Regions from separate parts of the Terrabacter sp. NPDC000476 genome, predicted to be linked through region 1. Evidence: riboswitches for the same ligand, from Rfam matches in the RefSeq annotation. Region 1 holds a riboswitch; each other region holds the start of a gene.

The links. A riboswitch is a leader RNA that binds a small molecule or an ion and turns the genes downstream of it on or off. The one in region 1 is predicted to bind cyclic di-AMP.
Region 2: it holds a riboswitch for cyclic di-AMP, as region 1 does, so the genes downstream of both, ABT295_RS17380 (C40 family peptidase) here and ABT295_RS13105 (C40 family peptidase) in region 1, are expected to answer to the same signal.
Region 3: it holds a riboswitch for cyclic di-AMP, as region 1 does, so the genes downstream of both, ABT295_RS17790 (glycosyl hydrolase) here and ABT295_RS13105 (C40 family peptidase) in region 1, are expected to answer to the same signal.

Annotation. Positions count from the first base shown of each region.
Region 1 covers NZ_JBEPDF010000002.1:140,536-143,815, forward strand. The annotation lists gene ABT295_RS13090 (SMP-30/gluconolactonase/LRE family protein) at 1-228, opposite strand, end outside; gene ABT295_RS13095 (YfbO family protein) at 228-689, opposite strand; tRNA gene ABT295_RS13100 (tRNA-Gly) at 768-838, shown strand; gene ABT295_RS13105 (C40 family peptidase) at 945-1,514, opposite strand; cyclic di-AMP (ydaO/yuaA leader) riboswitch at 1,519-1,693, opposite strand; tRNA gene ABT295_RS13110 (tRNA-Gly) at 1,981-2,054, shown strand; gene ABT295_RS13115 (acyl-CoA dehydrogenase) at 2,292-3,280, shown strand, end outside.
Region 2 covers NZ_JBEPDF010000003.1:289,980-293,259, forward strand. The annotation lists gene ABT295_RS17370 (MFS transporter) at 1-964, shown strand, start outside; gene ABT295_RS17375 (iron-dependent transcriptional repressor DtxR) at 983-1,678, shown strand; cyclic di-AMP (ydaO/yuaA leader) riboswitch at 1,861-2,037, shown strand; gene ABT295_RS17380 (C40 family peptidase) at 2,041-2,904, shown strand; gene ABT295_RS17385 (DsbA family oxidoreductase) at 3,005-3,280, shown strand, end outside.
Region 3 covers NZ_JBEPDF010000003.1:385,088-388,367, forward strand. The annotation lists gene ABT295_RS17780 (hypothetical protein) at 1-248, opposite strand, end outside; gene ABT295_RS17785 (hypothetical protein) at 241-561, shown strand; gene ABT295_RS17790 (glycosyl hydrolase) at 674-1,615, opposite strand; cyclic di-AMP (ydaO/yuaA leader) riboswitch at 1,622-1,772, opposite strand; gene ABT295_RS17795 (sulfite exporter TauE/SafE family protein) at 1,988-3,004, opposite strand; gene cysC (adenylyl-sulfate kinase) at 3,001-3,280, opposite strand, start outside.

The DNA of each region.
Region 1 (3,280 bases):
CGCGCGGGCGAGCCCGCGCTCGGTGGCCACGACCCAGCCCCCGGCGGTGCGCGGTCGCACGAACGCCGCGACGTCGCCCACGTGCAGGCGGTCCACCGAGCCGTCGGCCCGCAACGTCAGCACGTCGCCGGCGAGCATGTCGACCCACCGGAGCCCGCCCCACGCATCCGCCCAGACCGGTCCCTCGCCGTGGTAGCAGAGCGCGTCGGTCAGCTGCTCCGCCCGCATCAGTCCCACCACACCCCGACGTAGTGGTGCCCCGTCGGCACGCCCGGGGCGTCGACGAGCCAGTCGGCCCCCGCTGCCGGTCCCCCGCTGCTCTCGGTGTCGGCCTCGATCGTCAGGCTGTCGACCTCCTCGGGAAGCAGCGTCGTAACGACGGCCGCGCCACTGGCATACGGCCACTCGTCGTCGGGGAAGGTGTCGAACTCCAGGACGTCGAGCTCGATGCGCACGTCGTGCACCTCCGGGTGCGAGCGGAGGTCGAAGAGCACCCGGCGCACCACCTCGAGGGGCACGTCCTCGGGTCGGTTCGGCGCGATGCACCACTCGCAGTCGTTCCCGTCGAAGAACTGCTCGAGCGTGACGGCGACCTGGGCGCTCGCGCCACCGCGTCCCCGGACGTGCTCGACGAAGGCGGTCTGCTTGGCGTGGTCCATGAAGGTGTCGGCCCCTGGGGTCGCGGTCATTGCATCGGCCGGGCGTCGGCTACACTGACGCCGCGTGCCACCGTGCAGGTCCCTTGCGGGCATCCTCCGGCGGCCCGTGCGAGCGTAGCTCAATGGTAGAGCGCCAGCTTCCCAAGCTGGATACGCGGGTTCGATTCCCGTCGCTCGCTCCGACTCACCTCGGGCGAGACCGCCGCGTCACGCCGGCGACGCCCCTGCACGACCGTCGGGACAGCGCCGCGGCACGGCCCGGGAGCCCCGCCGCGGCGCCGACCGTCAGGCCATCCGGCCCGCGACCCAGCTCGTCGTCCAGATCTTCGAGAGCTGCACGCGCTGACCCGGCTTCGGCGAGTGCCACACCTTGCCGCTGCCGGCGTAGATGCCGACGTGGTAGGCCCGGCCGCCCGACATGAAGAAGATGAGGTCGCCCTGCTGCAGGTTCGACTTGCCGATGCGCACGGCCGCGAGGCGCTGGGCGTTGGCGGTGCGGGGGACGCCGACGCCGAGGCGGGTGCGGTAGGTGTAGTAGATGAGGCCGGAGCAGTCGAACGCGGTCGGGCCGGCGGCACCGTAGCGGTAGGGGTCGCCTTGCTGGGCGGCGGCGACCTTGACCGCGGTGCGTCCTCGGGCGGCACGCACGGCCGGGCTCACGTAGGCCACCGGTGCGGCGTCGATGGTGACCGGACCCGAGGCCTCGGCGGCCTGGGCGGCCGCCTGCGGCGCTCCCCGGTCCGCGACCGACGACGTCGGCGCGCCACCCGTCCCGAGCACCAGGGCCGCTGCGAGCAGGGGCGTGACCGTCAGGGACTGCCAGGGGATCCGACGAGCGAGGGCAGAAATGGGCATGGTGAAGTCCTTCCCACGCCTGTGAGGTGAGCTGTCGGGTTCGGGCGGAAGATGCCCGGCCGCAGATGCGGCTTCACCCCGAGGACCGGCGAACCGGCCCGGAAGTGGGTCCCCCACTCCTGTCCGTACGTGTTGCAGGGGCTGCCCCACCGGTGGACAGGATTCGGCGTCCGGTGGGCCACCCGGGGGTGCCCGGGGCGATGACCATCCCACAGACGGTGACAGATTGGTCACGGGAAGGTCGCGAAATGACAGATCTTGGCAACAGTTGCCCAACGAATGGGGTAGTGGACCGACCCCCGTCGACAGACAGTGCCACGGTTTCGGGCCGTCTCCCGGACCCCGACGGGGTAGAGCGGTGGACCGGGCTCCGCCCCGCGGCGCCTGCGCGACGGCCGTGTCAGGCACCTGGGCGCGTCGGTTTTGGACCTGGATGCCCCGGTGTTGCTACGGTAGGCGACGCCTCGCAGGCGTAGTTCAGTAGCAGAACAGCCCTCTTCCAGGGGGAAGACGTACGTGCAATTCGTGCCGCCTGCTCCAGATGCAGTACTCCAGATGCAGAAGGGCCCGGTCACCACGACCGGGCCCTTCTGCCGTCCCCGGGGCGCCCCCACTCCCGCCCGCGCGGCGTCACCGGGCTCGACGCGCATTCGTGACCTCATCGCCTTGCCTTCGTTACCGGCCAGTAGCATCATGGAAGTGACCGGCCAGTAACGTGACGCGCCCGCGGCCGGAACGCGCGGACGCACGACGAGACACAGAACGCGGAGGGTCCCCATGGGCCACTACAAGAGCAACGTGCGCGACCTCGAGTTCAACCTCTTCGAGGTGCTGGGCCGGCAGGAGGTGCTGGGCCGGGGGATCTACGCCGACGTCGACGTCGACGCCGCCAAGGACATCCTCGCCGAGGTCTCGCGCCTCGCCGAGCACGAGCTGGCCGACAGCCTGCTCGACAGCGACCGCAACCCGCCGGTCTACGACGCGGCCACGCAGACGGTGACGATGCCGCCGTCGTTCCACCGCTCGTTCCGCGCCTACGTCGACGGCGACTGGGGCAACCTCGACGTGCCGGCCGAGCTCGGCGGCATGGTCGTGCCGGCCTCGCTGCGCTGGTCGGTCGCCGAGATGGTCTGTGGCGCCAACCCGGCCGTGCACATGTTCACGGCGAGCTACTCCTTCGCCAACCTGCTCTTCCACCTCGGCACCGACGACCAGAAGAAGCTGGCCAAGCACATCGTCGACAAGGCCTGGCACACCACGATGGTGCTGACCGAGCCGGACGCCGGCAGCGACGTCGGCGCCGGGCGCACCAAGGCCGTGCAGCAGCCCGACGGCACGTGGCACATCACGGGCGTCAAGCGCTTCATCACCTCGGCCGAGAGCGACCTCGTCGACAACGTCGTGCACTTCGTGCTCGCCCGCCCCGAGGGCGCCGGCCCCGGCACGAAGGGCCTCAGCCTCTTCATCGTGCCGAAGTTCCACGTCGACCTCGAGACCGGTGATCTCGGCGAGCGCAACGGCGCCCACGTGACGAACGTCGAGCACAAGATGGGGCTCAAGGTCAGCACGACGTGCGAGGTGACCTTCGGCGAGCACGAGCCCGCCGTCGGCACCCTCCTCGGCGACGTCCACGACGGCATCGCGCAGATGTTCAAGGTCATCGAGAACGCGCGGATGTTCGTCGGCACCAAGGCGATCGCGACCCTCTCGACCGGCTACCTCAACGCGCTCGAGTACGCCAAGGAGCGCGTCCAGGGCGCCGACCT
Region 2 (3,280 bases), on a different contig from region 1:
CATGCTGCTGGCCGCGCTCGCCGGCGGGCTCGTGCAGCTCTTCGCCGGCGTGCTCGTCATCGGGCTCGCCGGCTCGCTCTTCGGGCTGGCCCGGCAGGCCTACCTCACCGAGGCCGTGCCCGTCGCGCTGCGTGCCCGCGCCCTCTCCACGCTCGGCGGGGTGCACCGCATCGGCTACTTCGTCGGACCGTTCATCGGCTCCCTCGTCATCGGGCGGTGGGGCATCGGGTCGGCGTATGCCATCGGCGTCGTCGCGAGCGCCGCGGCCTTCACGCTCGTGCTCCTCGCGCCCGACATCACGGCGCGCCACGACGAGGGCGCGCTGCGGTCCGCGCCGCGCAGCGTGGCCTCGGTGCTGCTCCAGCACCGGCACGTCCTGCTCACCCTCGGCACGGGCGCCATGTGCGTGGCCGGGGCGCGCGCGATCCGCGAGGCGCTCGTGCCGCTCTGGGCCGAGTCGGTCGGCTTCTCCCCGGCGCAGACCTCGCTCGTCTTCGGCGTGGCCGGCGCCATCGACATGGCGCTCTTCTACCCCTCGGGCTGGCTGATGGACCGCTACGGCCGCGTCGCCGCCGCGGTGCCGAGCATGCTCGTGCTCGGCCTCGGCATGGCGCTGCTGCCGCTCGCGACGAGCCTCGTGGCGGTGACGGCGGCGGCGACGGTGCTCGGCATCGGCAACGGGCTCGGGGCGGGGCTCATCATGACCCTGGGGGCGGACGCGTCCCCGGCGGACGGCCGGGCCCAGTTCCTCGGCGGCTGGCGGCTCTGCGCCGACCTGGGAAGGGCCGCGGGCCCGCTGGTGTTGTCAGGGCTGAGCGCCGTCATGACCCTCGGTGCGTCGGCCGTCGTGCTCGGCGCCGGGGCGGTCGTCGGCGCCGGCTGGCTGCGCCTCTGGGTGCCGCGGCACGACCCCACCCGCCGCGGGACCGGGGGCCGCCCACGTGCGGCACCCGAGGCTCCCTGATTCTGAGAAGGTATGACCGTGACGGACCTGATCGACACCACCGAGATGTACCTGCGCACGATCTACGAGCTCGAGGAGGAGGGCATCGTCCCGTTGCGCGCGCGCATCGCCGAGCGCCTCGGCCACTCGGGCCCGACGGTGTCGCAGACGGTGGCGCGCATGGAGCGCGACGGGCTCGTGGCCGTGTCGGGCGACCGCCACCTCGAGCTGTCGGACCACGGGCGGCTGCTCGCCACCCGCGTCATGCGCAAGCACCGGCTCGCCGAGCGCCTCCTCGTCGACGTCATCGGCCTCGAGTGGGAGTACGCGCACGACGAGGCGTGCCGCTGGGAGCACGTCATGTCGGAGAAGGTCGAGCGCAAGATCCTCGGCCTCATCGGCGAGGGGCTCGAGTCGCCCTACGGCAACCCGATCCCCGGTCTCGACGAGCTGGGCGTGCGCCAGGACGAGGACTTCCTCACCGGCCTGCGCACCCTGACCGCGGCCGTCGGCGACGCCCCGTCGGTCGTGACGATCCGCCGCATCGGTGAGCCCGTGCAGGTCGACCCCGAGGCCCTCGCGCTGCTGACGAGCGCCGGAGTCGTGCCCGGCGCCCGCGTCGAGGTGGTGCGCGACGGGACGCGCGTCGTGGCCGTGCGCGAGGGCAGCGAGCCCTCGACCGGTGTCTCGCTGCCGGCCGACGTCGCGGTCCACGTCTTCTGCCAGGCCGCCTGAGCCCCGGCCGGAGCGGCCGCCGAGGGGCCGCTGCACCCGCTCCACACCCGCTCCACACCCCCTCGGGACGTGCCCGGGACACCTGTGGACGGAAAGTGACAAGACCGTGACCATTGGGTACGGTTGGCGGGCTCGCTCTCCCCGTCGAGTGGGCGCCCCGGGTCGGACCGCCGAGTCCTGCCATCGACCAGGGGCCCAGTTCGAACACCATGGCAGGAGCGGGGGACCCACCGTTCTCCGGGCGTCGTGAGACGCCCTCGGGGTGAAGCCCTCCACGGACCGATGCCGGTCCGAGCGAAGGCCGGGTAGTACCTCAAGCCCGAACCCGACAGCTCACCTCGTAGGCGTCGAGAGGTCAACCTGTGGCTCAGAACGTTCCCGGGCGCCATCGCGCCCCCGGTCGCTTCAACGCGATCTCCGAGCTGAAGACGATCGCCCGGGAGTCAGCGCAGCCCGCCGTCAAGGGTGCGGCGATCGTGGCCGCCTCGGGTGGCCTCGTCGCGACGTTCGCCAACCCGGCCAGCGCCAGCGCTGCCGACGGCTCGAACAGCCCCGTGGCCGGTGTCAGCGTCTCCGGTGCCGCGGCCGTCGGCCCGGCCGCAGGCACGGTCACCGCCCCGAGCGCGCTGTCCGCGATCGGCTACGCCAAGCCGGCCCTCAAGGCCAAGGTCAAGCCGGTCGTCATCGAGGACGTCAAGGTCAAGCGCGAGCGCGCCCAGGCCAAGGCCGAGAAGGCCGCCGCCGAGCGTGCGGCCGAGCGCGCCGCCGCCCGTGAGGCCGCTGCCGCCCGCGACACGAGCTCGTCCTCGTCCGGCTCGAGCTCGTCCAGCTCCAGCTCCAGCTCTCGCGCCTCGCGCTCGTCGAGCCGCGCCGCCCTCAACGCCCCCGCGCCGAGCGCCTCGGGCATCGTCGGCATCGCGCAGGCCTACTCCGGCGTCCCGTACGTCTACGGCGGCACGACGCCCAACGGCTTCGACTGCTCGGGCTTCACCTCCTTCGTCTACCGCCAGGCCGGCATCTCGATCCCGCGCACGGCCTCCGCGCAGGCCCGCGCCGCCACGCCGGTCAGCGACCCGCGCCCCGGCGACCTCGTCTTCTTCGGCTCGCCGATCTACCACGTGGGCATCTACGTCAGCCCCGGCCGGATGATCGACGCGCAGCGTCCCGGCACGACGACGGGCAACCACTCCATCTGGACGACGCCGTCGTCGTACGGCCGCATCTGAGCGGTCGCTCCCGCCAGACCTTCGCGCTGCGCCCCCACCGGTCACCGGTGGGGGCGCAGCGCCGTACGGGGCCCCGGACGGCCCGTGGTTGACTGAGTCGATGACCGACCAGCCTGCTGCCGAGTCCACGACCGTCATCGAGCTCGACCTGTGGGGCGACCTCACCTGCCCCTACTCGTGGATCGTCAAGCGGCGCCTCGAGGCGGCCGTGCACGGCTTCGAGCGGCCCAGCGACGTGACGGTACGGCTCCGGTCGTTCGAGCTCGACCCCGACCTGGCGGTGGGCGGCGGCGTGCCGGTGCGCGAGCACCTCTCGGTGCGCCACGGGGGCGACGCCGGTGCCGGGCACCTGATGAACGCCCGCGCGAGCGAGCTC
Region 3 (3,280 bases), on a different contig from region 1:
ACACCGGCAGGCACGCCCGTGGCCGCTGGCACGACCGCGACCGGGCGGCCGGACGGTGCGGCGTCGGCCACCGAGCCGGCGCCGTCGTCGGCCCCGGCCACGCGACCGGGCACGAGGCCGACGGCACCTGCCACCCCGGCGCCGACCAAGCCGGTGGCGGGCCCGGGGGTGGCTGCGGCCGGTGACCAGACCTCGGTGCTGAACCGCTTGCCGGGCAGCGCGTCGTCGTCCTGCGCGACCGTGGGCACGCAGACGGACGTCCGCTCCGGATCGCTGGCGGTCGGCAACTTCGCGCAGGCCCGGGCCGCCGTCGCCAAGGGCGCGGTCAACGGCGCCGAGGTCAGCTTCTACGTCGTGCCCGCCGACGGTGCCGCGATGCCCGGCGTCCGGCTCAAGGCGACGTCGCCGACCGGGGCCGTGCGGACCGTGTCCTCGACCCAGGTCGAGCAGGCCGACACGTGGTACTACTACCGCGTCGCGCTCCCGGTGCGCGACCGCGGCAGCTGGCGCCTGGAGTTCACCGCGGGCGCCGACACGGGCTGCTACCGCGTCACGTTCTGAGCGGCCGCCGACAGGCCCTGCCGCACGAGCGGCAGGGCCTGTCGGCGTCCGACGACGCGACCGGCCCCGTGCACTCGGAGGGAGCGCGCGGGGCCGGAGCCGGATTCGCCCGTCAGTAGGCGAAGTTGACGTTCTTCAGCAGCGACCCGTAAGCGGAGTACTCGGCCGAGGTGCTGAGGTTCCACACGCAGTCGAGGTTGTTCTTGTTCGTCGGCGGGTGGTTGAAGTAGTACGCGGCCGCGAACCAGCTCTCGTTCGCGATGAGGTAGTTCTTCGCGTTCGTGAGCCACGTGGCGCGTCGGGAGTCCTTCGTGACCCCAAACTCGGGGAGCGCCACGAGCTTGCCGTGCGCCTTGCCGAAGGCGAGGAGGGGGCTGATGATCGTGCTCAGCTCGACCCACTTGCCCCGGCCCTCGCCGCACGTGTACCAGTTGTAGGCGTCGGCACCGATGACGTCGACGTAGGCGTCGCCCGGGTACCACTTGCCGGCATACATCCGGTCGGACGTGCTGGTGCGGAACGACCAGTCGGTCAGCTGGAGCACGAAGCGCGCGTTCGTGACGCCCTGCTGGCGGAAGATCGTCACGACGCGGGCGTAGGCCGCCTTGAAGTCGGTCGCCGTGCCGAGGCCGGTCTTCGAGGTGAGCTCGGGCTCGTGGCTGTAGGCGAAGAGGGTGAGGCTGCCGCGCGACTTGATCGTCGTCGCCCAGCGCACGATGTTGTTGTAGATCGCCGTGCCGGGCTTGGCCGCGGCGACGGTCTTCCAGTTCGACGAGCTGTTCGCGGTCAGCATCCGGCCCGTGGGCACGCTGCCCTCGAAGTTGCCGTAGCCGTGGACGCCGACGGTCGTCCCGGTCTTGCTGGCGAGGGTGGCCGTGTCGCCGACGGCGCCGGCGTAGATCTTGCCGCCGGGCAGCGCGGTCGCCGTGGCGGCCTGCGCCGGCACGGCGAGGGTGGCCACGAGGGAGCCGGCCGCGGCGAGGCCGAGGGCGGCGACGGTGAACCGGTGGGGGGATCTGCGCGCGGGCAGGGCGAAGCGAGGGGTGGTGCGCATGTCTGCTCCAGGTCTCCTAGGCTGCCGACCGGGTTAGCTGACGGGTTCGGGCCGGATGGCGCCCTACAGGAGCAGGCTCCTGATTCACCCCGAGGGAACGGTGGGTCCCCGGCTCCCGGGAGGCCTCGAGGGCTCCGGGATTAGGCGATGTGTGTGAAGGCGAACGGAACCCTAGCGGACCCCTGCACACGGGGACAGGTCACGACAGGTCCGATGGGAACGGGCAGATGGCAGCAATCCGGACGATCCGGTCAGCGCCCCGCGACCGGCGGGAGGGGCCGTCCTGAGCACGCGGCCGTGCTCAGGAGCGGGGTCCCCGAAGGCTGGGAGCAGATGTGACGCGGATCACACCGTTTTCCCGTCATAGCGGTCTCAGAGGGCCGCGTCGCCCGCTTCCGTGACGCGCGACCGGGTCCCGGTGCCGGCCTCCGAGGTGGCCCCGGGTGCCCTGTCGGGCACGGCGCTCGAGCGCTGCGCGAGCCGGCCGGAGAAGGCGGGCAGGCCGTGGCGGCGCCGGGCGGCGAACCACACCGGGGGCCCGATGAGCAGCGCGAGGAGCAGGACGATCCCCGTGGCCGTGTTGGGCACCCCGAGCAGCTTGAGGGCCGAGGCGAGCAGCACGAAGGCCAGCGCCCGGCGCACGAGCCCGCCCGGGGCACGCGCCGAGAGCTGGGCGCCGATCCAGACGCCGGGGATCGAGCCGAGCAGGAGCGACAGCGTCAGGTCGAGGTGGAAGTCGCCGAGCAGCATGTGCCCGACGGCGGCGGAGGCCACGAGCGGCACCGCCTGGAGCAGGTCGGTCCCGACGAGCTCGCTCGCCTTGAGGGTGGGGTAGATCGCCATGAGGGCGATGATGATGAGCGAACCGGACCCGACGGAGGTCATGCCGACGACGATGCCGCCGACCGCTCCCACGAGCACGGTCTGCCAGATGCGGACCGTCACGGTGGGCGGCCCGGGCGGCAGGGGCGCGGCGCGGCCGTCGAGGCGGCGCGCCCGCTCGAGCAGGCGCAGGTAGGCCCGCACGATGAGGCCGGCCGAGGCCAGCAGCAGGGCCACCCCGAGGGCGACCTGCAGCCAGTGCTGCGCGGCGGCGCCGGAGCCGAGGCGGTTGAGGATCAGCACGCCGACGAAGGCGCTCGGGATCGACCCGATGCAGAGCCACTTGACGAGGGAGAGGTTCACCGTGCCGCGCCGCAGGTGCACCATCGACCCGACGGGCTTCATCACCGCGGCCGCGACGAGGTCGCTCGAGACGGCCGTGAGCGGCGGCACCCCGAAGAAGAGCACGAGCATCGGCGTCATGAGGGCGCCACCGCCCATGCCGGTGAGGCCGACGATGATGCCGATGCCGAGCGAGGCGATGGTGAGCAGCGGGTCGAGGGTCATGCGAGCCACCCTCCGTCGCGCAGGTGCCCGAGGATCTGCTCGAGGGACTCCTCGAGGGTGCTCCCCGTCGTGTCCACGACGAGGTCGGCGTCGACCGGGGCCTCGTAGGGCGACGAGATGCCGGTGAACTCCGGCAGCGACCCGGCCCGGGCCTGGGCGTAGAGGCCCTTGCGGTCGCGCTGCTCGCAGACCTCGAGCGGGGTGGCGACGTGCACGAGGACGAAGTCGCCGACCTCGCAGACCATCCGGCGGACCTCGGCGCGGGTCTGCGCGAAC